DNA from 4 places in the Paenibacillus sp. S25 genome. Region 4 is predicted to be linked to each of the others. Evidence: predicted binding sites of a transcription regulator. Region 4 holds the regulator's gene; each other region holds the start of a gene.
The links. Region 4 encodes Rex, which represses fermentation and respiration genes when NADH is low (regulators of the CRP and FNR family bind a similar motif). Its sites were predicted from a motif close to TTGTGAAATATTTCACAA; they were not measured.
Positions count from the first base shown of each region.

Region 1: a site for Rex is predicted at 2,207-2,224, ahead of nirB (nitrite reductase large subunit NirB). Genes of this name have one in related genera too.
Region 2: a site for Rex is predicted at 2,560-2,577, ahead of pflB (formate C-acetyltransferase). Genes of this name have one in related genera too.
Region 3: a site for Rex is predicted at 2,241-2,258, ahead of KAI37_RS04115 (DoxX family membrane protein). Genes of this name have one in related genera too.

Region 1 is NZ_CP073683.1:696,610-702,212, forward strand. Features, by position in the region: gene KAI37_RS03095 (beta-glucoside-specific PTS transporter subunit IIABC) at 1-1,403, shown strand, start outside; gene KAI37_RS03100 (DUF4867 family protein) at 1,400-2,071, shown strand; gene nirB (nitrite reductase large subunit NirB) at 2,331-4,760, shown strand; gene nirD (nitrite reductase small subunit NirD) at 4,799-5,128, shown strand; gene KAI37_RS03115 (exosporium glycoprotein BclB-related protein) at 5,200-5,603, opposite strand, start outside.
Region 2 is NZ_CP073683.1:3,625,753-3,631,355, forward strand. Features, by position in the region: gene pflA (pyruvate formate-lyase-activating protein) at 1-213, opposite strand, end outside; gene pflB (formate C-acetyltransferase) at 265-2,526, opposite strand; gene adhE (bifunctional acetaldehyde-CoA/alcohol dehydrogenase) at 2,853-5,465, opposite strand.
Region 3 is NZ_CP073683.1:912,279-917,881, reverse strand. Features, by position in the region: gene KAI37_RS04130 (inorganic phosphate transporter) at 1-202, opposite strand, end outside; gene KAI37_RS04125 (DUF47 domain-containing protein) at 217-831, opposite strand; gene KAI37_RS04120 (DUF3048 domain-containing protein) at 1,020-2,114, opposite strand; gene KAI37_RS04115 (DoxX family membrane protein) at 2,364-2,882, shown strand; gene KAI37_RS04110 (hypothetical protein) at 3,097-4,020, shown strand; gene KAI37_RS04105 (dioxygenase family protein) at 4,094-4,885, opposite strand; gene KAI37_RS04100 (alpha/beta hydrolase) at 4,978-5,603, opposite strand, start outside.
Region 4 is NZ_CP073683.1:3,468,945-3,474,547, reverse strand. Features, by position in the region: gene KAI37_RS15180 (tetratricopeptide repeat protein) at 1-80, shown strand, start outside; gene dinG (ATP-dependent DNA helicase DinG) at 238-3,105, shown strand; gene KAI37_RS15170 (redox-sensing transcriptional repressor Rex) at 3,150-3,803, shown strand; gene KAI37_RS15165 (amidohydrolase) at 3,790-5,091, shown strand; gene KAI37_RS15160 (cell wall elongation regulator TseB-like domain-containing protein) at 5,129-5,603, shown strand, end outside.

The sequences.
Region 1 (5,603 bases), 2.8 Mb from region 4:
TCTTTTATTTCCTGCCGCTAGCGATTGCAGTCACTTCTTCGAGAAAGTTTGGAGCGAATACGTTTGTAGCGCTTGCAGTAGCGGGAGCTCTGGTATACCCGAATATTATTACTTTGTATAACGATAAAGTGGATATTACGTTCTTCAATATTCCAGTTGTTCTTATGAGTTATACTTCTTCGGTTATTCCAGTGATTATCGCGATTTGGTTGCTATCGATTCTGGAGAAATTCCTGAATAGAGTAATTCATGATAGCGTGAAAAATTTTATAACGCCACTTATCTGTTTGATGGTCATTGTTCCCTTGACTCTGATCGCGGTTGGACCGATTGGAATATATGCCAGCTTGGGAATGGCTAAGGGCTACACCTTCTTATACAATTTGAGTCCGATTGTAGCAGGAGTCATTTTAGGTGCTGGGTGGCAGCTACTGGTAGTTATGGGGCTGCACTGGGCGTTTATTCCTATTATGTACAATAACATCGCGGTATATGGTTATGATACCATGAAACCATTAATGGCACCTTCTAACTTTGCACAAGCAGGTGCGGCACTGGGTGTAGTCCTTAAAACCAGAAATCCAAAAGTGAGAGCGATTGCAGGGCCTGCGGCGATAACGGGTTTGTTTGGCATCACGGAACCGATCATCTACGGGATTAGTATCCGCTACAAAAAACCGTTCGTATGGGCTATTATCGGGGGCGCTATCGCCGGGGCAATCACAGGTGCGGCGGGTTCCGTGGCGATTGCTCCAGGTATACCGGGCTTGGCATCCCTGCCGATATTCTTCGGCACAGGATTTGCAGGATTCGTAATTGCCATTATCGTAGCTTATATATTCACAGCCATTACCACGTATTTCTTTGGATTTAATGATTCCATGGAAAAAGAAATGATTGCAGTCCATGAAGAGAAGAAAGAAGCTGAAACCCCAGCTCCTGCGCTGACGAACGAGAATATTTCCAGCCCGCTGACGGGTGCTGTCCAACCGTTATCCGAGATATCTGATGAAGTGTTCTCTACTGGAGCCATGGGTAAAGGCGTTGCTATTGTGCCTGAGGATGGCAAACTGCTCTCCCCATTCAACGGAACTATAGCTAATGCCTTCCGTACAGGTCATGCGATTGGTATTGTATCGGATGGAGGAACGGAGATCTTGGTTCACATCGGTATGGACACCGTCAAATTGAAAGGACAGCATTTTAAAACGCATATCGCAGAAGGTGACCGGGTTACCAAAGGTCAACTGCTGGTCGAGTTTGATATTGGAGCAATTAAGGCTCTGGGCTATGACATGACTACACCGATTATTGTGACGAATACAGCCGAATACTCTGACGTTAAGGTGCTGGGAAATAACCGAGTGTACACAGGAGATTCATTGCTGGAGGTCAAGCTATGAAGACTACGGAAAGACTAAATCAAATCAATGCACCTTTGGTCATTTATGAGGTAATGAGCGAAGCATTCCGCCCGTATGGAAGGCTGCTGCCTCATTTTAATACCACAGAGCTCATCAAGTATGCAAAAGAAACGACCAGCGTACCCGATCAGGGAAACCATTATGTACCTTCGGTCGCAGAACTCGAAGACTTCGGTGTAATTCACCGGATTCAAGATGAGGTGTACGGCCAACTTCCAATTCAGGCTGGTTTTTGCGCAGGTCAGAATACGGGTTTGACCGGGCTGGAATATCATCAGAGCAGTGAGGTGGTGATTGCCGCTACAGACTGTATTCATCTTGTCGGCAGAGTACAGGACATTGAGGACAATTCCTATGACAGTGCAAATGTTCAGGTGTTTTTTCAGCCTAAAAACACGGTTGTCGAGATATATTCAACGACACTTCATTATGCTCCCTGTAAAGTTGACAGTGAAGGATATTTGACGATTGTGATCCTTCCGGCAGGAACGAATATGCCACTTGAAGCGGGAGAAGGTAGCCGGGGGAACCTACTGCTGACTAAGAAAAATAAATTTCTTATGGTTCATAGTACACAGATGGAAAAAATCGCGGCTGGCGTCCATCCCGGGCTGCACGGGAAGTTGCTGAATATTTCACCCATTTGAGTCAAAGTCCATCATTCATAAATTAAACTAAGGGACCAACTAGCGGGTCCTTTTTTTTAATCCAATTTCAGCTGCTTACCTTTATCCCTTGAAACGAAATAGGGAAATCCCTAAATATTCTTAATTTGAACTACATTGTGATTCTAATCACATATAGCTCTATCTGCTGCATTAGAATAGAAGCATAAGCAATATTCATAGGAACGTAGGAGATGTCATCGGATAGGAAGCATTGTCGAATGAATGGAGGAACCGGTATATGATAAACAGTAAACAGAAACTTGTGGTTATAGGGAACGGGATGGCTGGTATCAATACGGTCGAACAAATTTTAAAATTAACGGATAAGTATGAAATTACGGTCCTGGGAAATGAGCCGCATCCGAACTATAACAGGATCATGCTCTCTTATGTATTGGAAGGTAGCAAAACGATTGATGATATCATACTGAACGATTTGCAATGGTACGCGGATCAAGGGATTACTTTATATACAGGAAAAATGGTGAAAAGCATTGACGGTGAGCACAAGAAGATTCACACCGAAGACGGACTGGAAATTGATTACGATGTAGCTTTGGTAGCTACTGGCTCACAATCATTTATTTTGCCTATTCCGGGCAAAGAATTACCGGGTGTCATCGGTTTCCGAGATATCGCCGATTGCTCGGCAATGCTTGAGGCAGCGAAGACCTTTAAAAAGGCAGCTGTCATTGGTGGAGGCCTATTGGGGCTGGAAGCAGCTAAAGGCTTGGTCAACCTGGGGATGGATGTTACGGTCGTTCATTTAATGGAGGATTTGATGGAACGTCAGCTGGACCGGGAAGCTTCTGCAATGTTGAAAGCAGAACTAGAACGCCAGGGAATCAAGTTTGCGATGCAAATGCAAACTGCGGAGGTGTACGGTCAAGATCGGGTACAAGGACTGAGGTTTTCAGACGGAAGCGAGCTGGAAGCGGACTTGGTCGTTATGGCCGTCGGGATCAAGCCTAATATTCAGGTGGCTGTGCAAAGTGGTATGGAAACGAATCGTGGTATTGTAGTCGATGATTTGATGAGAACCTCCGTGCCGGATGTATATGCTGTAGGGGAATGTGTTGAACACCGCGGAATCTGTTATGGTCTGGTAGCTCCGCTGTTTGAGCAGGGAAGTGTCATTGCCAAGCATTTGGCAGGCGCGGAAACTGAAGGTTATATGGGATCGGTGGTTTCCACCAAGCTCAAAATTTCAGGGGTGGATGTTTTCTCAGCTGGCGAATTCATAACCCAGCCTGAACATACGGTGATTGTTGCAAAGGATGAGTGGAAGCGCACATACAAAAAAGTGCTGCTTCGTGAAAATAAGATTGTTGGAACTGTACTGTTTGGTGATGTGAGCGAATCTGCTAGCCTTCAAAAATATGTGCGTCAGCAAACATTGATGACAGATGAGATATATGGACAGATCATGGGTACTGGATGTAGCAATCACGGGGCGAAAACATTATCCGCTGAAACGATGGCGGATGATGAAATTGTCTGCGGCTGTAACGGTGTGACTAAAAAGGCGATTGTGGATGCAATTAATGATAATGGACTAACCACAGTCGATGAAATTAAGGCATGTACCGGAGCAACGCGTTCCTGTGGAGGGTGCAAGCCGGTCGTTGAGCAAATTCTACAGTATGTTCTTGGAGACAGCTTCAAGACGTCAGCCAAGCAAGGAATATGTGGCTGCACAACATTGAGTCGGGACGAGATTGTGGAAGCGATCAAAACCAAAGGGCTGACAACAACGCGTGAAGTTATGAATGTACTGGGTTGGCATAATGATGAAGGATGCTCCAAATGTCGGCCAGCGCTGAATTATTATCTGGGAATGATTAACCCGGATACCTATGAAAATGAGGGAGATTCCCGTTTTGTAAATGAGCGATTGCACGCGAACATTCAAAAGGATGGAACGTTTACAGTTGTTCCTAGAATGTATGGTGGTGTAACGACCCCAGAAGATTTGAAGAAGATAGCTGATGTTTCTCTTAAATACAACGTTAAGGTTGTTAAAGTAACAGGAGGACAACGGCTTGATTTGATCGGTGTCCGTAAAGAGGATCTGCCTAAAGTATGGGAAGAACTCGATATGCCGTCGGGATATGCCTACGCGAAGTCACTTCGTACGGTTAAAACCTGTGTTGGATCGCAATTTTGCCGGTTTGGCACACAGGACTCGATGGGAATGGGAGAAGTGTTGGAACGGAAATTCGAACGACTGGATTTCCCGGCAAAATTCAAATTAGCGGTTAATGGATGTCCACGCAACTGTGCGGAATCATGTACCAAAGATATCGGAATCGTAGGTAATGATGGGGGCTGGGAGATCTTTATCGGCGGTAATGGCGGTATTAAAGCGCGGTTGGCTGATTCACTCTGTAAAGTGAAAACCGACGCCGAGTTGATTGATATTGTAGGAAGCGTAATGCAACTCTACCGGGAAACAGGACAATACCTGGAACGTACTTCGGAGTGGGTGGAACGGATCGGTCTGGAGGAGATTCAGAAGGCTGTCGTTCATGATACAGATCATCGACAAGCTTTAGTAGAACGCATCGAATTTGCATTACAACAGGTCGAAGACCCTTGGAAAAAGATCATCAATGATGAGGATTCACTCAAAAATTTATTCGAGGTTGTCACCCCGTCTATTGTGTAATTGTATCTAAAACGCCTAGGAAGGGAGCGATCAAGCAAATGATCAAGAATGCCGAATGGCTTGTTGTCGGTCATAGTAAGGATTTTCCGATCAGAATAGGACGTACCATCCATATCAAAGGTGCTGAAATTGCTGTTTTCCGCACTTCGGAGAATGAGCTTTATGCCGTTGAAAATAGCAGTCCTCATCCCAAAGGAGGTCCTCTTACAGAGGCTATAGTATCTGGTCATTATATCTATGATCCTTTATATGACTGGAAAATTGATCTGCAGACGGGCATCGTTCAAGAGCCTGATCACGGACAAATTAAAACGTTCGCCGTTTGTGAAGAGGGAGAAGAAGTAAAAATATCGTTCGAAACGGTTTAGTTCGTCTGTTGGAATACAAATAAAAAGGGCTCGACAGGAACAATCCTGTTTGGCCCTTTTTTCTTCTTGGATCAGGTAATGGTAACGCCTGCGCTTGCATAACCTACAATAGTGTTTACGAGGGAAAGTCCCGTAGCTGTTGCAGAGAAAACAAGGAGCAGACGAGTCTGTGCGGTTACGGGGATAGCCAAACCAGTAGTAATGCCGCTAGAGGTCGTTCCCAAAGCAACAATGCCATTCAGTGGAGGGGCCAATGTCACGATAGCTCCTGGAACTGCTGTGAAAGTGTTATTAGGTGTTGGGGAACTAAACAGCTGGGCAGTAATTGTCGCAGTTGAAGCCACGAGAGTTAATGCAGCTGTTGTACTGAAGTAACCAGCAATAGATGTAATTACGCCATCCCGTGGTACGGAAAAAGCAAAGTTAATCAGAGGTCCTACAAGTGTACCTGTGAGGTCAATGGTATCGCCTACGA
Region 2 (5,603 bases), 160 kb from region 4:
GCCTCCTGAAGAACGGTAATAGGCTAAATACGGCTCAATCTCAGCCAATACCTCCTCCAACGTCATCGGATTACCTTCATTCAAGGCCCAAGTGTCCGGGTTATGGCAATATTGACATTTCAACAAGCATCCTTGCATAAAGAGCACGAAGCGGATGCCGGGACCATCGACGGTCCCGAAGGTTTCCAATGAGTGTATGTGACCTTTCAACATGTTGCATCATCCTTCCCGCATCCGCTATGCGTGCGTCATTGTAATACTTATTTACATTGTACCGTGGAAAGTACGGTTAATAACATCCAATTGTTGTTCACGAGTCAGCTTGATAAAGTTAACGGCATAGCCGGAAACACGAATCGTCAGCTGTGGATAGTTTTCTGGGTGCTCCATTGCATCCAACAGTTGTTCGCGAGCAAACACATTGACATTCAGATGATGTGCGTGGCTTCCAAAGTAGCCATCCATCATCGAAACAAGGTTTGTTTTGCGTGTTTCTTCTTCTTTACCCAGTGCTTTAGGCACGATGGAGAAGGTGTTCGAGATACCATCCAGACTGTGTTCATATGGCAATTTGGCTACGGAACTCAGAGATGCCAAAGCACCTTTTTTATCACGACCGTGCATTGGGTTTGCCCCTGGTGCAAACGGTTCGCCTGCTTTACGTCCATCCGGTGTTGTACCTGTTTTCTTACCGTAAACCACGTTGGAAGTAATAGTCAGTACAGATTGAGTAGGAACCGCATTACGATAAGCTTTATGCTTGCGAATCATGCTCATGAAGCTTTCTACCAGTTCCACAGCGATGTTATCTACACGGTCATCGTTGTTACCGTAGCAAGGGTATTCGCCTTCGATTTCAAAGTCAACAGCAATCCCTTTTTCGTTACGGATTGGTTTAACTTTTGCAAATTTAATGGCACTCAAGGAGTCGGTAGCAACTGACAGACCCGCAATACCACATGCCATGGTGCGGAGAATATCACGATCATGCAACGCCATTTCAATGCGTTCGTAGCTATATTTATCATGCATGTAGTGAATAACATTCAAAGTGTTCATGTACAGTTTTGCCAACCATTCCATCATAGGTTTGAAGCGGCTCAACACTTCTTCATATTCCAGAACTTCACCTGTAATGGCTGGGAATTCAGGCCCTACTTGGACGCCAGATTTTTCATCTTTACCACCGTTAATTGCATACAGCAGAGCTTTAGCCAAGTTGGCACGAGCACCAAAGAATTGCATTTGTTTACCGATTTTCATTGCCGATACACAACAAGCAATACCATAATCGTCTCCATAAATCGGACGCATCAGATCGTCATTCTCGTACTGAATGGAGCTAGTTTCAATAGAAACTTTCGCACAATATTTTTTGAAGCCTTCAGGCAATTTTTCCGACCACAGTACAGTCAGATTCGGCTCCGGTGCAGGTCCCAGATTGTAGAGGGTATGCAGGAAACGGAAGCTGTTTTTAGTTACCCGAGTTTCTCCAGTTACGGACATACCACCAATGGACTCAGTAACCCATGTTGGATCTCCACTGAACAGTTCATTATAGTCAGGTGTGCGCAAGAACTTAACAATACGCAATTTCATAACAAAATGATCGACCAGTTCTTGAGCTTGTTCTTCTGTCATTGTACCCTCTTCCATATCACGTTGAGAGTAAATATCAAGGAAGGAAGATACACGTCCTAAGGACATTGCTGCACCATTTTGTTCTTTGATTGCTGCAAGATATCCAAAATATACCCATTGGAAAGCTTCTTTCGCATTGTTAGCAGGTTTTGAGATATCAAAACCGTGTTCAGCAGCCATTTGTTTCAGTTCATTCAAAGCACGAATTTGTTCGGAAATTTCCTCACGCAGACGAATTACGTCTTCTTCCATGGAATCAACTTCAAGGCTTTTCAGTTGCATTTTTTTATCTTGGATCAAGAAGTCTGCACCATACAAAGCTACACGACGATAGTCACCGATAATACGACCACGACCGTATGCATCTGGCAGACCAGTAATGATACCAGCTTTACGAGCTGCTCTCATTTCATCTGTATAAGCGTCAAATACACCTTGGTTGTGAGTTTTACGAATATGAGTGAAGATATCAATGATACTTTCTGGTACTTCAAAACCATAGGCTTTGCAAGCGTCGATCATCATCCGAATTCCACCAAACGGCTGCAAAGAGCGTTTGAATGGAGCATCTGTTTGTACACCGACAATTTGCTCTTTATCCCGGTCCAGATAACCCGGCTTATGTGAAATAATAGTGGATGGCGTATTCACGTCTACATCAAGCACGCCGCCGTTTGCCAACTCTTTTTTGGTAAGATCGGATACAATATCCCACAATGCAGTTGTGTTGGCGGTAGGACCAACCAAAAATTCTTCATTGCCAACATAAGGTAAGATATTGGTTTCAATAAAATCGTTGACGTTGACTTCTTTAGTCCATTTGCCTTTTTTAAAACCTCTCCAGCCAGATTGTTGCTCTTGTAATTCTCTCTCAATCACCGACATGTAAATCCCTCCAAATTGTTTGGTCTTCCGGACTTGTGATTTTTTTCACGATAAAGCTATTTCTTGAGCCCGGCCTGTTCACCGATGCCTTACGCTCAGTGTCGGGACCTTTCTTACACCCTTATTGTAGAATAATGATAGAGTGTAGTATGTGATAAAAATCACAATATGAGTGATTTTTATCACTTTATTTTCCCTAGCTGCGCGCCTATCCTTAGCCTTGCCGTTCACCTCCCTTCCCAAACCAACAGGCCCTCTATATAGAGAGCCTGCATCGGTATTGAACGAGAAAATGCTTTTTCACAAGCCTCTTCGTACCTATTATATTATTGATCAAAACGTCCGTAGAAGGCATTGCGATAGACATCAGCCAACTCAGTAACCAGTGGCAGTTTCGGATTCGCAGTTGTACATTGATCTTCAAATGCGCGGTCAGCCAGATAGTCTACACGTGATTCGAAATCCTTCGCATCGAAACCGATTTGTTGGAACGATTCCTCGATACCAAGTGTTTTGTTCATCTTACGGATCGCTTCGATCAAGCTGTTAACCCCTTCTTCGGTGGTGCGTGCAGGCAGTCCCAGTATGCGTGCAATTTCTGCATAACGCTCATCCGCAACAAAGTGCGAATATTTAGGGAACGAAGCAAATTTTGTCGGTTTTTTCGCATTATAGCGAATGACGTGCGGCAATAAAATGGCATTCGTGCGACCATGCGCTGTATGGTATTGTCCACCCCATTTATGTGCAAGACTGTGGTTAATACCCAAGAATGCATTAGCAAAAGCCATACCAGCAAGTGTAGAAGCATTATGCATTTTCTCACGAGCCAGTTTATCACCAGTCAGAGCCGATTGTTCTAGGTATTGGAATACCAATTGAATGGCTTTAATTGCCAGACCATCTGTGTAGTCATTAGCCATTACGGACACGTAAGCTTCGATAGCATGTGTCAGAACATCCATACCTGTGTCCGCTACAGCTGTTTTAGGCAGCGAATATACAAACACTGGGTCAATAATTGCCACATCAGGAGTCAGCTCATAGTCAGCCAGCGGATACTTCGTGTTACCCAGGTTTTTGTCCGTAATTACTGCGAACGATGTAACTTCGGAACCTGTACCCGAGGTTGTAGGGATAGCTACAAATTGCGCTTTTTGGCCCAGACGTGGGTACTTGTAAATCCGTTTACGGATATCCATGAATTTTTGTTTTAAGTTATTGAAATCAGTATCTGGATATTCATAGAACATCCACATGCCTTTAGCCGCATCCATTGGCGAACCGCCGCCCAATGCGATGATGCAATCCGGTTGGAAACGTCTCATCATTTCTGTACCACGTTCTACCGTAACTGTCGATGGATCTGGCTCTACTTCAGAGAACACTTCGATAGCTACCGGTGTTTGGCGTTGATGCAGATAATGAATAACACGATCTACATATCCCAGTTGTACCATCATAGGGTCCGTGATAATGGCTACACGTGTGATATCAGGCATTTTAGCAAGATACTGTGTCGAGTTTTTCTCAAAATAGATTTTGGAAGGTACTTTGAACCATTGCATATTCACCGTCCGTTTCGCCACCCTTTTCACATTAATCAAATTGACTGCCGATACGTTCGACGAAGTCGAGTTACGACCGTACGAACCGCAACCGAGTGTCAATGAAGGAAGGTTGGTGTTGTAAATGTCGCCAATCGCACCATGTGTGGAAGGTGCATTTACAATGATACGTCCTGTTTGCAGACGGTTTGCGAAGCGAGCGATAACGTCCTCATCGTTCGAATGAATAGCGGACGAGTGGCCCATGCCCCCGAATTCCACGACTTCAGCAGCGCGTTGAATACCTTGTTCCGCATTTTTTACTTTATAGCAAGCCAATACAGGACTCAATTTTTCCGCAGACAATGGGAATTTTGTTCCTACCCCTTCAATCTCAGCGACTAAAATTTTAGTTCCTGCTGGTACTGTGATACCACTCATTTCAGCAATTTTCACAGCAGACTGCCCGACGATTGCTGGGTTCACTGCACATTTCTCGACATTCATAGCTCCTTGAGTGAGCTTAGCTGCTTCTTCTTTATTTACAAAATAGCAGCCGTTAGCGATCATCAATTTTTTCACTTGTTCGAAGATTGGCTCTTCGATAATAACCGCTTGCTCGGAAGCACAAATCATACCGTTGTCAAAAGATTTAGAGAGGATGAGATCGTTCACGGCCTGCTTGATGTCTGCTGTTTTTTCAATGAAGCAAGGCACGTTACCTGGGCCTACACCCAGAGCAGGTTTACCGCAGCTATATGCCGCCTTAACCATGCCTGATCCACCAGTTGCCAGAATCAGAGCCACATCCGGGTGATTCATGAGTGAATTTGTTTTATCCATCGATGGAGCTTCAATCCATTGAATACAATCAGCTGGAGCACCATGTTTGACGGCTGCTTCGAGCAAGACGCGGGCTGCTTCCGCACTACACGATTGAGCAGATGGATGGAAACCGAAAATGATTGGGTTACGTGTTTTAATGGCAATCAACGCTTTGAACATCGTAGTCGAAGTCGGGTTTGTCACTGGAGTGATCCCCATGATAATGCCGACTGGCTCTGCTATCTTTTGAAAACTGTCAAAATCATTGTCTTCAATGACACCGACGGTTTTTTCATTTTTGATACTATGATAGATATATTCTGTTGCAAACATGTTTTTGGTGATTTTGTCCTCGTACACACCGCGTCCTGTTTCTTCAACAGCCAACTTCGCCAGGTACATGTGTTTATCCATCCCTGCGAGTGCCATAGCTTGTACGATTTCGTCAATCTGTTCCTGATTCATACTCATGAAAGCTTGCTGTGCCCGGTTCCCCCGGTCAATCAGCGTTTGAATATACTGCTCTGCGCTTTGCTCTTTTTGGATAACCTCGTTTTTAACAGCCATTTCCCTCATCCTCCTGTTATCTCGTGTACTATCTCTTGTTCACGCACTGATCGTAACACAGCTTTTCAAGATATATTGTGATTTTTTTCACAATCTATTTAAAATTTTATTTTATGAAGTGAATTAAATCACAAAGTT
Region 3 (5,603 bases), 2.6 Mb from region 4:
CAATGGTCTTCGCAACCCCTGTAAACAATATTGCCCCGAGAAAGTTCATGACCGCAGCCATAATAATCGCACGTCGCGGGGTCAATGCACGGGTCGATACCGAAGTTGCAATCGCGTTCGCCGTATCATGAAAACCATTAATAAAATCAAAAGCCAGAGCAAGAAAAATAACAATACCCAATACCAATAAACTTGTATCCATGTAAAAGGACTCCCTTACGAGTTACGCATAATGATGGATTCCAGCATATTTGCAACATCCTCGCATGAATCCGTTGTCGTTTCAAGGCGTTCGTACAATTCTTTGCGTTTAATCAGTTCAATAGGGTCAGTTACAGTTGCAAACAGGTTTTTAATGCAAATACGCAACAATTCATCCCCCTGATTTTCCAAATCATTCAGGCGAATAGTGTATTCACGAATGGCCAGCAATTTTTTCTGTGAAAGCAAATGCACAGCTTTCTGAATTTCGTAAGCTGATTGACGCAAAATATCAGCGAACTGCACAATATACTCGTCCGGCTCCGTAATATTGTACATATAAAAACGAGAAGCCGTCGCTTCAAGACCGTCCAACACATCATCCATGGTTGTTGTCAGTTCCATGATGTCATCGCGTTCCAACGGCGTAATGAAGGTCTTGTTCAGTTCAGTAATAATCGTGTGTGTGTAATCATCACACTTATTTTCATACTTCTTCATTTCATTTGTAAACAAAGTTACATCCTGAAGATTTGAAGTATGTTGGGCAAAATAATCGGCTGCTTGCACGATCGTATCTGCCATATTTTCCAACGTCTCGAAGAATATATCCTTTTTCTTCAATCTCATAACGATTACCCCTTTACGAAAATATCCGCAACCTGTTTCGACTGCAATAGACAACCTTTGCTATCTTATCACACTCATCAATGTTTTTGTAATGTTTGTAAAAGCAAATTTCATGATATACGTATACAGTGCCCGACATGGAAGGTCATTATCCGACATTTTTTCCCTAAAAAGGTGTATTTCGTTTTCTAATTCGCTTCTATGGTTACATGTTCCTTTAGTGAAGTATCTGAAGGTACCACATGTATATAGGATGTACCTGGTGTTAACGGGATTTCAACCCCATTTTTCATAAAACGAATCGCATCGCCTGGTGTATGTTGCCACTCAGCCTGTATTAACTGTCCTTGTTGAAACACCATGGCCTCTCCGCTAGCGTCCAACTCAACACTTAATCTGCCTACATCATCCAACGTTCGATGTCTAGCGCTCATCACAATGACATTGGCTGCTGAGAGCTGTTGGTTATTATTTTGATCCACATGTGACTTTTCGTTCACAAAACGCTTATATTGTTGATCCGCTGGATCATAGGTATAAGATACCCGATAGCTTTTAAGCAAAAACCGGATTTGTAAAGATACTGCTGTCTCGTCCACCATAACTGGGGTTTCACCGGATTTAAGGTAAGAATATACTGGAACGTCCGTCTGCTTGGCATACCCTTTACTATCGCTTCCTTTGCGCAGTCTGTTCACGTCTGTGTATAAATTATGTGGAGGACGACGATCTTTGCTTCGCCAGAAGTAAGCCCCTCCATTTGAAATCTCATCCAGATGTTCCTTCCGCTGCTGCTGTAAAATCGCATAGGCATCTGTGCTTCCCCCTGCGTGTATCGGCAACGCGCCATAGGTTTCGCCCAGCTCAATCAAATACGGCCGAATGCTACGGACTGGTCCGATCTTTACATCTCCGCCATGACTTTGGAAAAAAGCGACCAGACGGGTAATCCCGCCTTCTGCAAGAACTTCATATACCATGTCTGCCTGGCTAAGTCCTGCCTGTGGACGTGCAGCAGGAGCATTATTGATCATGACAGCGAGCGGTCGCTCCAAAACTGGCTGCTCCACCGGAAGACCGGTGAGCGAAGCTGTAAATACCGGAATAGACTGCTCCTTCGGCGGTTCAAGTGCCTCCTTCTCTGTTTCTTGCTTGGTCAGTTGGGGAACGGATTCAGATTCACCCGTATTGGACATAGCAGAACAAGACATCAGCATCATGCATAACAGAGCTGAGGCCATCACACGCAACCAATGATTTCGTTGGGAAATGGGCCCGGACAAGTTCATCCCTCCACTTAGTTATTTTTCTCATTATAAGCTTTATTTCCTGTTTTTGTCTTGATTGAAGCGTGAGCAATCTATAGAATACTTATCTAAAGACATTAAAATTTAAAAAATATTTAGACTTTGTGATTTTTATCACAAATAACTGTAACTGAACCTACTACAATAAAGGTGTAGCAAAGATGATCATCCCCAACAAAATGAAATACAACCAACATTATAGATTAAGAAAGAGGAGTGGTTTGAATGTTTAACAGCTGGTTACGTGAGAACAAAGTCGCAATGTGGTTGCTGACTGTAGTACGGGTTTATCTAGGGTATGAATGGATGACCCACGGACTTGAAAAGCTGACAGGTGGATTCGATGCAGGCGGATTTATCTCGGGGGCCATTGCTAAAACAGGTGGAGAACATCCCGCTGTACAAGGCTGGTGGGGATCGTTCCTGGAAGCCTTTGCCCTGCCGAATGTAGGTTTGTTCAACGTCCTAATCCCATTGGGTGAGTTCTTGGTAGGGGTTGGCCTGCTTCTCGGTACATTGACTACACTGGCTGCTTTGATGGCTATGGTTATGAACTTCTCGTTCCTATTCTCGGGTACAGTAAGCACCAATGCAATCTACCTGCTGTTTGAAATCTTCCTTGTAGTTGCTGGTGCAAATGCCGGAAGAATTGGCTTTGACCGTTGGGTACTGCCCTTCCTGCGTGGACTGTTTCGTAAAAATAAAGATACCTTTCCAGCGGACCCTAGTCGAAAAATAGCTTAAACATCCCAAAATAACCGTTATCCTCCGGGATAATGGTTATTTTTTTGCGCTGTTATGCTCACAAGGGGTCTTTCAGCTCCTTCTAACTCGAACTCTTTTATCGGATTCATCATCCCCTCCAAACGTTTACAAGTTGGATACAACATGGAATGCTCACGATACATTTACCCTATACACTACAGTTACATCAAAGAACGTAATGGAGGGTTATATCATGAAAAAAATTACCAAAGCCTATCTCATGCTCGCAGCCGTAACTTTCACAGTGCAGACTATGGGAATGGGATATACGACATCAGCCAAAGCGGCGACGTCTACTACGACATCTCAGGCAGAAAGTGTACAACATATCTCCAAGACCTTCGAGCAGCTACTACGCCAACCCGGCAAGCTACCTCAGGCATTCACTTATTTGCAAAAGCATATTCAATCCATTCCAGCCTCTCAAGCTACCATCATGGTGCTTCATCTGGAAAATGCGCAGAACCAGCAATTGGATTCCTATGCAAAGACGTTCTACCCGGCCTCTGTTCAAACCAAAATAAATCAAATCTATAAACCCGGTGATTCGTTCACAAATGTAATCAGCCGTTCAAGCGATGCGAACCTGAAAAAGTTGCTAACTCAAACAAGAGATGCCGGCTACAAACTTGAAACTGCAGAAGGCATGTACTACCCAGTCATCAACTATGAAAAATATAAAGTCTTCGGGAAGCACACCTCGACAGATATCCGCAGCTATATTGACATCATGGCGATGGAATCCGGACAGACGGCTACCAAGGATGCCGCGCTCCGTATCGGCTACCAACAGTTAGCCGGACGAGTGCTGGCACAGGAGGCATTTTTAAACCAATATCCACACTCCAACCGTACACAAGCTATAAAAAAGTTGCACGATCTGTACTTCTTCTATACTTTCTATGGCACGAACAATACGCCATTATTCGATTATGATACCGGGAAGATTCATCCGAATGCCAAAAAAGGGTATCAACTCGTCGTTCAACGTAATATGGATTCGAAGAGTACCTACATTCAAAAGCTGAAAGCATTTATGACACTGTTGGATCAAAATGGATACCAGCGTACTACGCAGGTATCCACTTGGCTAAAAAAGAACGTGCCTTCTAATTAATCGAAGACGCAACATACACAAAAGAACTTCCATTCCCACACACCATGTGGATTTGGAAGTTCTTTTTTTACATTTACGTATCACTTTCTTGTCCAAAAGCCCAACAATTGAGACTCAACGAGCCAAGGACATACGACTGAAAAAGCTTATGCGCGGAGCGCTCATGATCTGCAGCCCCCATCGCATAAAACAAAGGTGAAAAATGCTCTATTCCATAAGAAGGTACCGCCTGTTTGGCATATGGAGCCTTTTTGTCATATTGGAATAGGTGACGCAAATTCCAGTCTTGGAGCTGCTGTGCAATCCAGTCATCATATTGAACGGCCCAATCGGCTGGCTCACTCGTCTGCTTGAGTGTCCGCAAGTTGTGGACCAATCCGCCGCTACCGATAATCAAAATCCCTTGTTCTCGCAACGGCGCCAGCATCCGTCCAATCTCGTATTGCTCCTGGGGAGCGCGCCGAGAATCAATGGATAAGGGTACGACCGGTATGTCCGCATCAGGATATATATGCCGCAAAACCACCCATGCCCCATGATCCAGTCCTCGGTTCCGAACCGGCTGGTGGAACAGGTTATGCTGACTGAACAGATGCTCTATCTCCTCATACAGCTTTGGATCGCCTGGTGCAGGGTAATCGATTGAGTACATTTCTTCGGGAAAGCCATAGAAATCGTGCAACGCTGCATGCTGATCATCCGCGCCGATACATTGATCGGGGCTATCCCAATGCGCGGAAAAAATGACAATTCCTTTGGGTCGGGGCAGGCTCGCGCCCAGCTTTGCAAGAAAGCTGGTATATGCGTTATTTTCTACAGCCAGTGTCGGTGAACCATGCGCAACAAAAATTGAGGGTAATGTCATCGCTGCCAACCTCCACACGCCAGTATAGTGTTACTCTTCCATTTTACTCCGGCGGAGGCGCAATTTCCAATACAATCCGTTACACTCTGAAATCAGATCATCCAGTGCTGCCAATCCCGTTGAATATTTTCCTGCTCATCCAGCCATTCAAGTGTCCGATCAATGAGCCGTTGCCGCTCTTTACCTGACGAGAAAGTGTGATCCCCCTGGAAAATAATCTCTTTATCACAGCGCCCCTCTGGGCGCATCCAGAATACCTTTTGAAACAGAAATGCATAATCTACAGGAATAATATCATCCGAGGTGCCATGAATAACGAGCACATCTCCGTTAAATTTAACGGCCTCCTGGAACGGCTGAAATTGAGCTAACGACTCAAAATAAGCAGGCGTAAACTTATAGCCCAAATAGTCGGCATGACCGGTTTTAACAGACTCATCGTACACGCTTCGCTCCGTAATTTTGACGATGTCGTTGAATGGATAGCCCACTGCTGACCAAAGAACCAGATTTTGTACTCTCTTATCCCGTACGGCTGTGAGAAGGGCAACCGCGCCCCCCAGACTGTGACCGATCAGCGTAACCTTGGTCGGGTCAATGTCCGCACAATTGACGGCGTAATCCAACACGGTACGTGTCTGATTAATCATGGACTCGAGCCCCTGCTTGCCGTATTCACCTGTGCTTTCCCCACAACCGGCAAAATCAAAACGCAGGA
Region 4 (5,603 bases):
AGCCGCTGCACAATATGGAAGCCTGTTTGTCAGGTACCGAAATGCTTCGATACGACAGCTCCATGATGACCTGGATGTAGTTGTCAGACACCGAGTAAGACGATGCATGCCCACCTCCTCAGGCGGCGTGTGCATCGTCTTTTTTGGCTGTCTTAATTTCCAAACAGGCGATCTTCTGCTATGCTAATATACAGAGTTATTATTTTTGTAAGTGTCATAAGAAAGGATTAAGCCCGAATGAAATTTGCGGTATTGGATTTTGAAACGACAGGCACCCAGTCCGCGGATGACATCATTCAAGTCGGACTTGCAATTATAGATCATGATAACAGCATTTCCCGTGTTTACGGCTCTTATGTGAACCCTGGCAGATCTATTCCACCTTTTATCACTGGATTGACCGGAATTACAGACGATGACGTCAAGGATGCTCCTGCACTTGAAGAAATGATGATGGAGCTCGTGCCTATGCTGGACGATGTTGTGCTGGTCGGTCATAATGTGGCGTTTGATTTTAATTTTTTGCAAAACGCTCTGGATCGGTGCGGATATTTACCGTTTAGCGGAAGAATCTTGGATACAATGGATTTTCTGAAAATTATGTTTCCATCGCTTTCTTCGTATCAGTTGGGTTTTGTGTCTTCTGAGTTCGGGCTGGCGCATGATCGCCCTCACCAAGCAGACAGCGACGCGTTGGCTACGGCTGAGGTGTTTTTAAAGTGTCTGGGTGAGCTTCAAGCATTACCTCTGATAACGATACAGCGGCTTAGCGATTTGTTCGCAGAGGAAGACAGTGACCTCGGATGGTTTCTTGATGGGGTGCGTGAAGAGAAAGAGCTTGATCCTATTCAGGATTTGGAGGGACATCAGTTTTTTCGTCAGCTTGCGCTAAAAGTGGAAGATTGGACGGAGCTAGCTGCACCGCGTAGAGAAGACGACCCGAATCCACTTTCAGGTGTTTCCTTTGAGGAGTACATGGATGATGTGCGGGACAATTTGCGTTCATCCTTGAGCCAATATGAGGAGCGCGAGGCGCAGATACAGATGATTGAGGGTGTAAATCAGGCACTGAGTGAAGACAAGCATCTGCTGATCGAAGCAGGTACAGGAACAGGAAAGTCCCTCGGTTATTTGCTCCCATCGCTGTATCACAGTGTAAAAAAAGGACAGCGCGTTATGGTAAGTACACATACGATCAACCTGCAGGAGCAATTACGCGAGCGCGACATTCCGATGCTGACCAAGGTGATTCCGTTTCCGTTCCGGGCTGCTATTTTCAAGGGTCGGGGACATTATTTGTGTCTGCGTAAGTTTGAACATAAAATAAACAGAAGAGACTTCGCGACACCGAAGGAAGATTTAATTACAGCGGCTCAAATGATCGTCTGGTTGACGCTAACAGAAACCGGTGATGATGAAGAATTGAATCTGAGCAACCGTGGAGGGGATTTCTGGGAAACGGTGGCGAGTGATTCAGAGTCCTGTCTTGGTCGTTCTTGTCCATGGTTCCGCAAATGCTATTATCATCGTGCACGCCATGAAGCAGGGATAGCGGATGTTGTTATTACGAATCACTCTAAGTTGTTCACAGACGTCAAAGCCAGTCACCAGTTGTTGCCGAGCTATGAACACCTGGTGATTGATGAAGCCCATCACCTGGAGGAAGTAGCTGGTAAGCACCTAGGTATGCATATGAAATATTTCACACTCGTGCATACACTGACGCGACTGTTCAAAGACAGCAAGAATGGACAACTGCCTTCACTTCGTCAACAGTTGGCAAAATCGGGGCACGAGAAGTCGGCGGATTGGGCCTCAACCATCGACCAGATATATCCGCTCGTGTTAGAGGTTAAAGAAACTTGGGACCTGCTAAGCGACAAGCTGTTTGGCATGTTGCCTGAGCGAAGCGATGCGACACCGGGTGAAACAGGACAGTTTTCTTCCCGTCTCAAACCTTCAGCCAAGCCTGCAAAGTGGGATCAGGCGGGGGCTTTGGAAAATCAGCTATATGTAACGATGAGTGAAATTTTGCGCAAGGGCGACAAGCTGATGCTGGACGTCAAGGAAGAACATGACGATTATGCGGCGGATAGCCTTATTACAGATATCACGGGTCTGCTCAAGGATTTGGCGGGGATTCGAGAAAATTTGCGATTTTTTATGCGACTCGATGATGAAACAACCGTATACTGGCTCGAAGCGAGTGGACAATTCCGTAGTAAATCATTGCAATTTTATGCGGTGCCCGTCGATGTGAGCCGCCAGTTGAAAGAAATGTTTTTTGACAAAAAAAGAAGCATTATTCTGACGTCTGCTACCTTATCGGTAGATAAGTCGTTTCAGTACATGATCGATCAGCTCGGCTTGCAGGAGGCCGCAGATCAAGAGCGGCTGATGACTTCGCAGCTCCCGTCACCCTTTAATTACAGGGATCAGGTGTTGCTGGTCATTCCACGGGATTTTCCAAGTGTGAAGGGCAGTGTAGGAGATGCACATTTTGTAGATATGCTCGTTAGCTCTCTAGGAGCGACTGCTCAGGCGACGCGGGGGAGAATGCTCGTTCTGTTTACTTCCTATCGGATGCTCCGGCAAGTGTATGAGCCGCTCAAAGAGGCCTTAGCAGCCAGCGAAATTACTGTGCTGGGACAAGGTGTGGACAGTGGGAGTCGCAGCAAGCTAACCCGCCGTTTTCAGGAAGCTAAAGCTTCTGTATTGCTGGGAACCAGCAGCTTCTGGGAAGGCGTCGATATTCCAGGAAAGGCTCTGACTTGTCTGGCCATTGTTCGCTTGCCGTTTCAACCGCCGAATCACCCGTTGCTGGAGGCAAAAAGCGAGCTGCTTCAGCAGCAGAAGAAGAATCCATTTATGAAGCTGTCTGTACCACAAGCGGTCATTCGCTTCAAACAGGGATTTGGTCGGTTGGTACGTACAGCGAGCGACCACGGGGTCGTTATCGTTTACGATACGCGTGTGATCGAATCCTATTACGGAAAGCACTTTTTGTACTCGTTACCGGGACCAAAAATGGAGCATATGCCATCGGAGCAAATGGTGCCCCGCATCGCCGAATGGCTCCAATCCGCCCCGGAGACAGAGGCATAACGGACGGACACTAAGTATGTTCGTTACAATTAGGGGGAGCAAGTATGAAATCAGATAAAATTTCAGAGGCTGTCGTACGGAGGTTACCCGTATATTTACGTTATCTGAATGCACTTCACAAACGGGAGGTGGCTACGGTCTCTTCTCAAGAGTTGGGACAGAGGCTAGATTTGAACCCGGCCCAAATCCGTAAAGATCTCGCCTATTTTGGAGATTTTGGTCGGAAGGGTATCGGTTATGATGTTTCTTATCTAATCGAGAAAATACGCCATATCCTGAAAATCGACCAGCAAATTAATGTCGTATTGGTCGGTGCCGGTAATCTGGGGCAAGCCCTTTCGAATTATAACGCTTATTTAAAAGACAATATGAAGATTGTCGCAGTATTTGATGCGTTTCCGGATAAGGTAGGGACCAAGATCAATACATTGGTCGTTCAACCGATGGATGAACTGGAAGCGACTGTGAGAGAAAAAAACATTCGAATCGGGATTATTACCGTACCTGATTTTGAAGCACAGCACGTGGCTGACAGGCTTATTGAGAGCGGAATTGGAGCGATCCTGAACTTTGCACCGACTACTCTCAAGGCACCGGCCAACATTCGGATTCATGCCACAGACTTTACAACTGATTTGCTTAGCCTCGCTTATTATTTGGAGGACGGAAAGGAAGAAACACAATATGACAGTGAATAAATGGATGATTAAAAATGGCTCTTTTGCCGTAAATGGACCAGAAGCTGGGGTAGTCCATGGTTTTATGATTGTGGAGGATAGCCGTATTACTTATATTGGCGAAACTTTGCCTGCGGGTGAGGAAGAAGCGGAAGCGATTGATGGTAAAGGGCTATTGTTTTTACCTGGTCTGATTAATACCCATGGTCATGCGGCGATGTCTCTGCTGCGTGGGCATGGAGATGACTTGGCACTTCAAGTATGGCTTCAGGAAAAAATGTGGCCTATGGAAGCCAAGTTTACATCTACGGACGTGTACTGGGGTACGTCCTTGTCTGTGCTGGAAATGCTGAAAGGTGGAACAACGACCTTCCTGGACATGTACGATCATATGGATGAGGTGGCTCGTGTAGCTGAAGAGTCAGGTATTCGTGCAAGTCTGATGCGTGGAGCAATTGGACTATGCTCGGAAGAAGAACAGCGAATCAAGCTGGCTGAGGCCGTGACTTTTGCGCGTAACTGGCATGGTAAAGCAGACGGGCGTATTACAACGATGATGTCTCCGCACGCGCCATACACATGTCCACCTGCGTTTATTGAAAAATTCGTACAAGCTGCGCATGATCTGGACTTGCCACTGCATACACACATGTCTGAGACGATCGCCGAAGTGGAGCAAAACGTACGCGACTACGGTTTGCGTCCAGTTGCACACTTGGATAAGCTTGGCTTTTTCTCCCGTCCTTCGCTTGTTGCCCATGGCGTTCATTTGAACGACGAAGAAATAGCTTTACTGGCTGAACGTGGTGTAGCGGTTTCGCATAATCCTGGTAGCAATTTGAAGCTGGCAAGTGGTGTGGCAAGAGTGCCTGAATTGCTGCGTGCAGGGGTTACTGTTTCTCTCGGAACGGATGGTCCTGCCAGCAATAATAACCTGGATATGTTCGAGGAAATGCGTCTGGCGGCACTTATTCACAAGGGTGTATCCGGTGACCCTACAGCAGTTCCTGCAAGTGAAGCGCTGCGTCTGGCAACAGAATACGGTGCAAAGTCGATTGGTTTAAAAGAAGTAGGAGCGTTGGCAGCAGGCAACAAGGCTGACTTTATCGCGTTGGATCTGAATCAGGCACATTTCTTGCCGCGTACAGATCTTATTTCCCATGCGGTATACTCTGCAAGCGCCAAGGACGTGGCTCATGTGTGGGTAGACGGTCGCCAGGTTGTGAAAAACGGCGAATGCCTGACTATGGACGAGGAACGTATCAAACATGAGGCACAAGCCGCCTTTGAAGGGCTGCTGTCGCGCTAATTTAGGTGTCACATCCCCTTAGAGAGGAAGCACAGGTTTGAAAAATAAGAAAAAATGGATAGCGGTCGCCATTTTGGCCGTGATACTGATCCTGGTCAGCATTTTCTGGTATTATTCCTATGTTACTCAAGACCAGGTGGCTGAGAAAAATGCCGCTATCATTAAGGCCAAGCAATCAGGTGGTCTGGTTAGCACGACTCAAACATGGAAGTCTGTGTGGGATCAGGTATATTGGGTAGTTCAAGGGAAAAATGCACAGAATGAAAATATAATGGTGTGGGTTCCTTTTCAAAAAGTGGAGGGACAACCTAACGTACCTGCCGCAGATAATAGCGGTGTTCATACCGAGCTGCTGAAGAACGGAGTCGATGAGCAAAAAATGATGGCGCTAATTCAGCAGCAGCTTCCAGGTGTAAAAATTGTAAGCCTCCGGCCGAGTGTGTTCAATGGCGAATATGTGTGGCAGCTGTTTTACGATGATGGAAGCCATCATTACTATACCTTTTACCGTT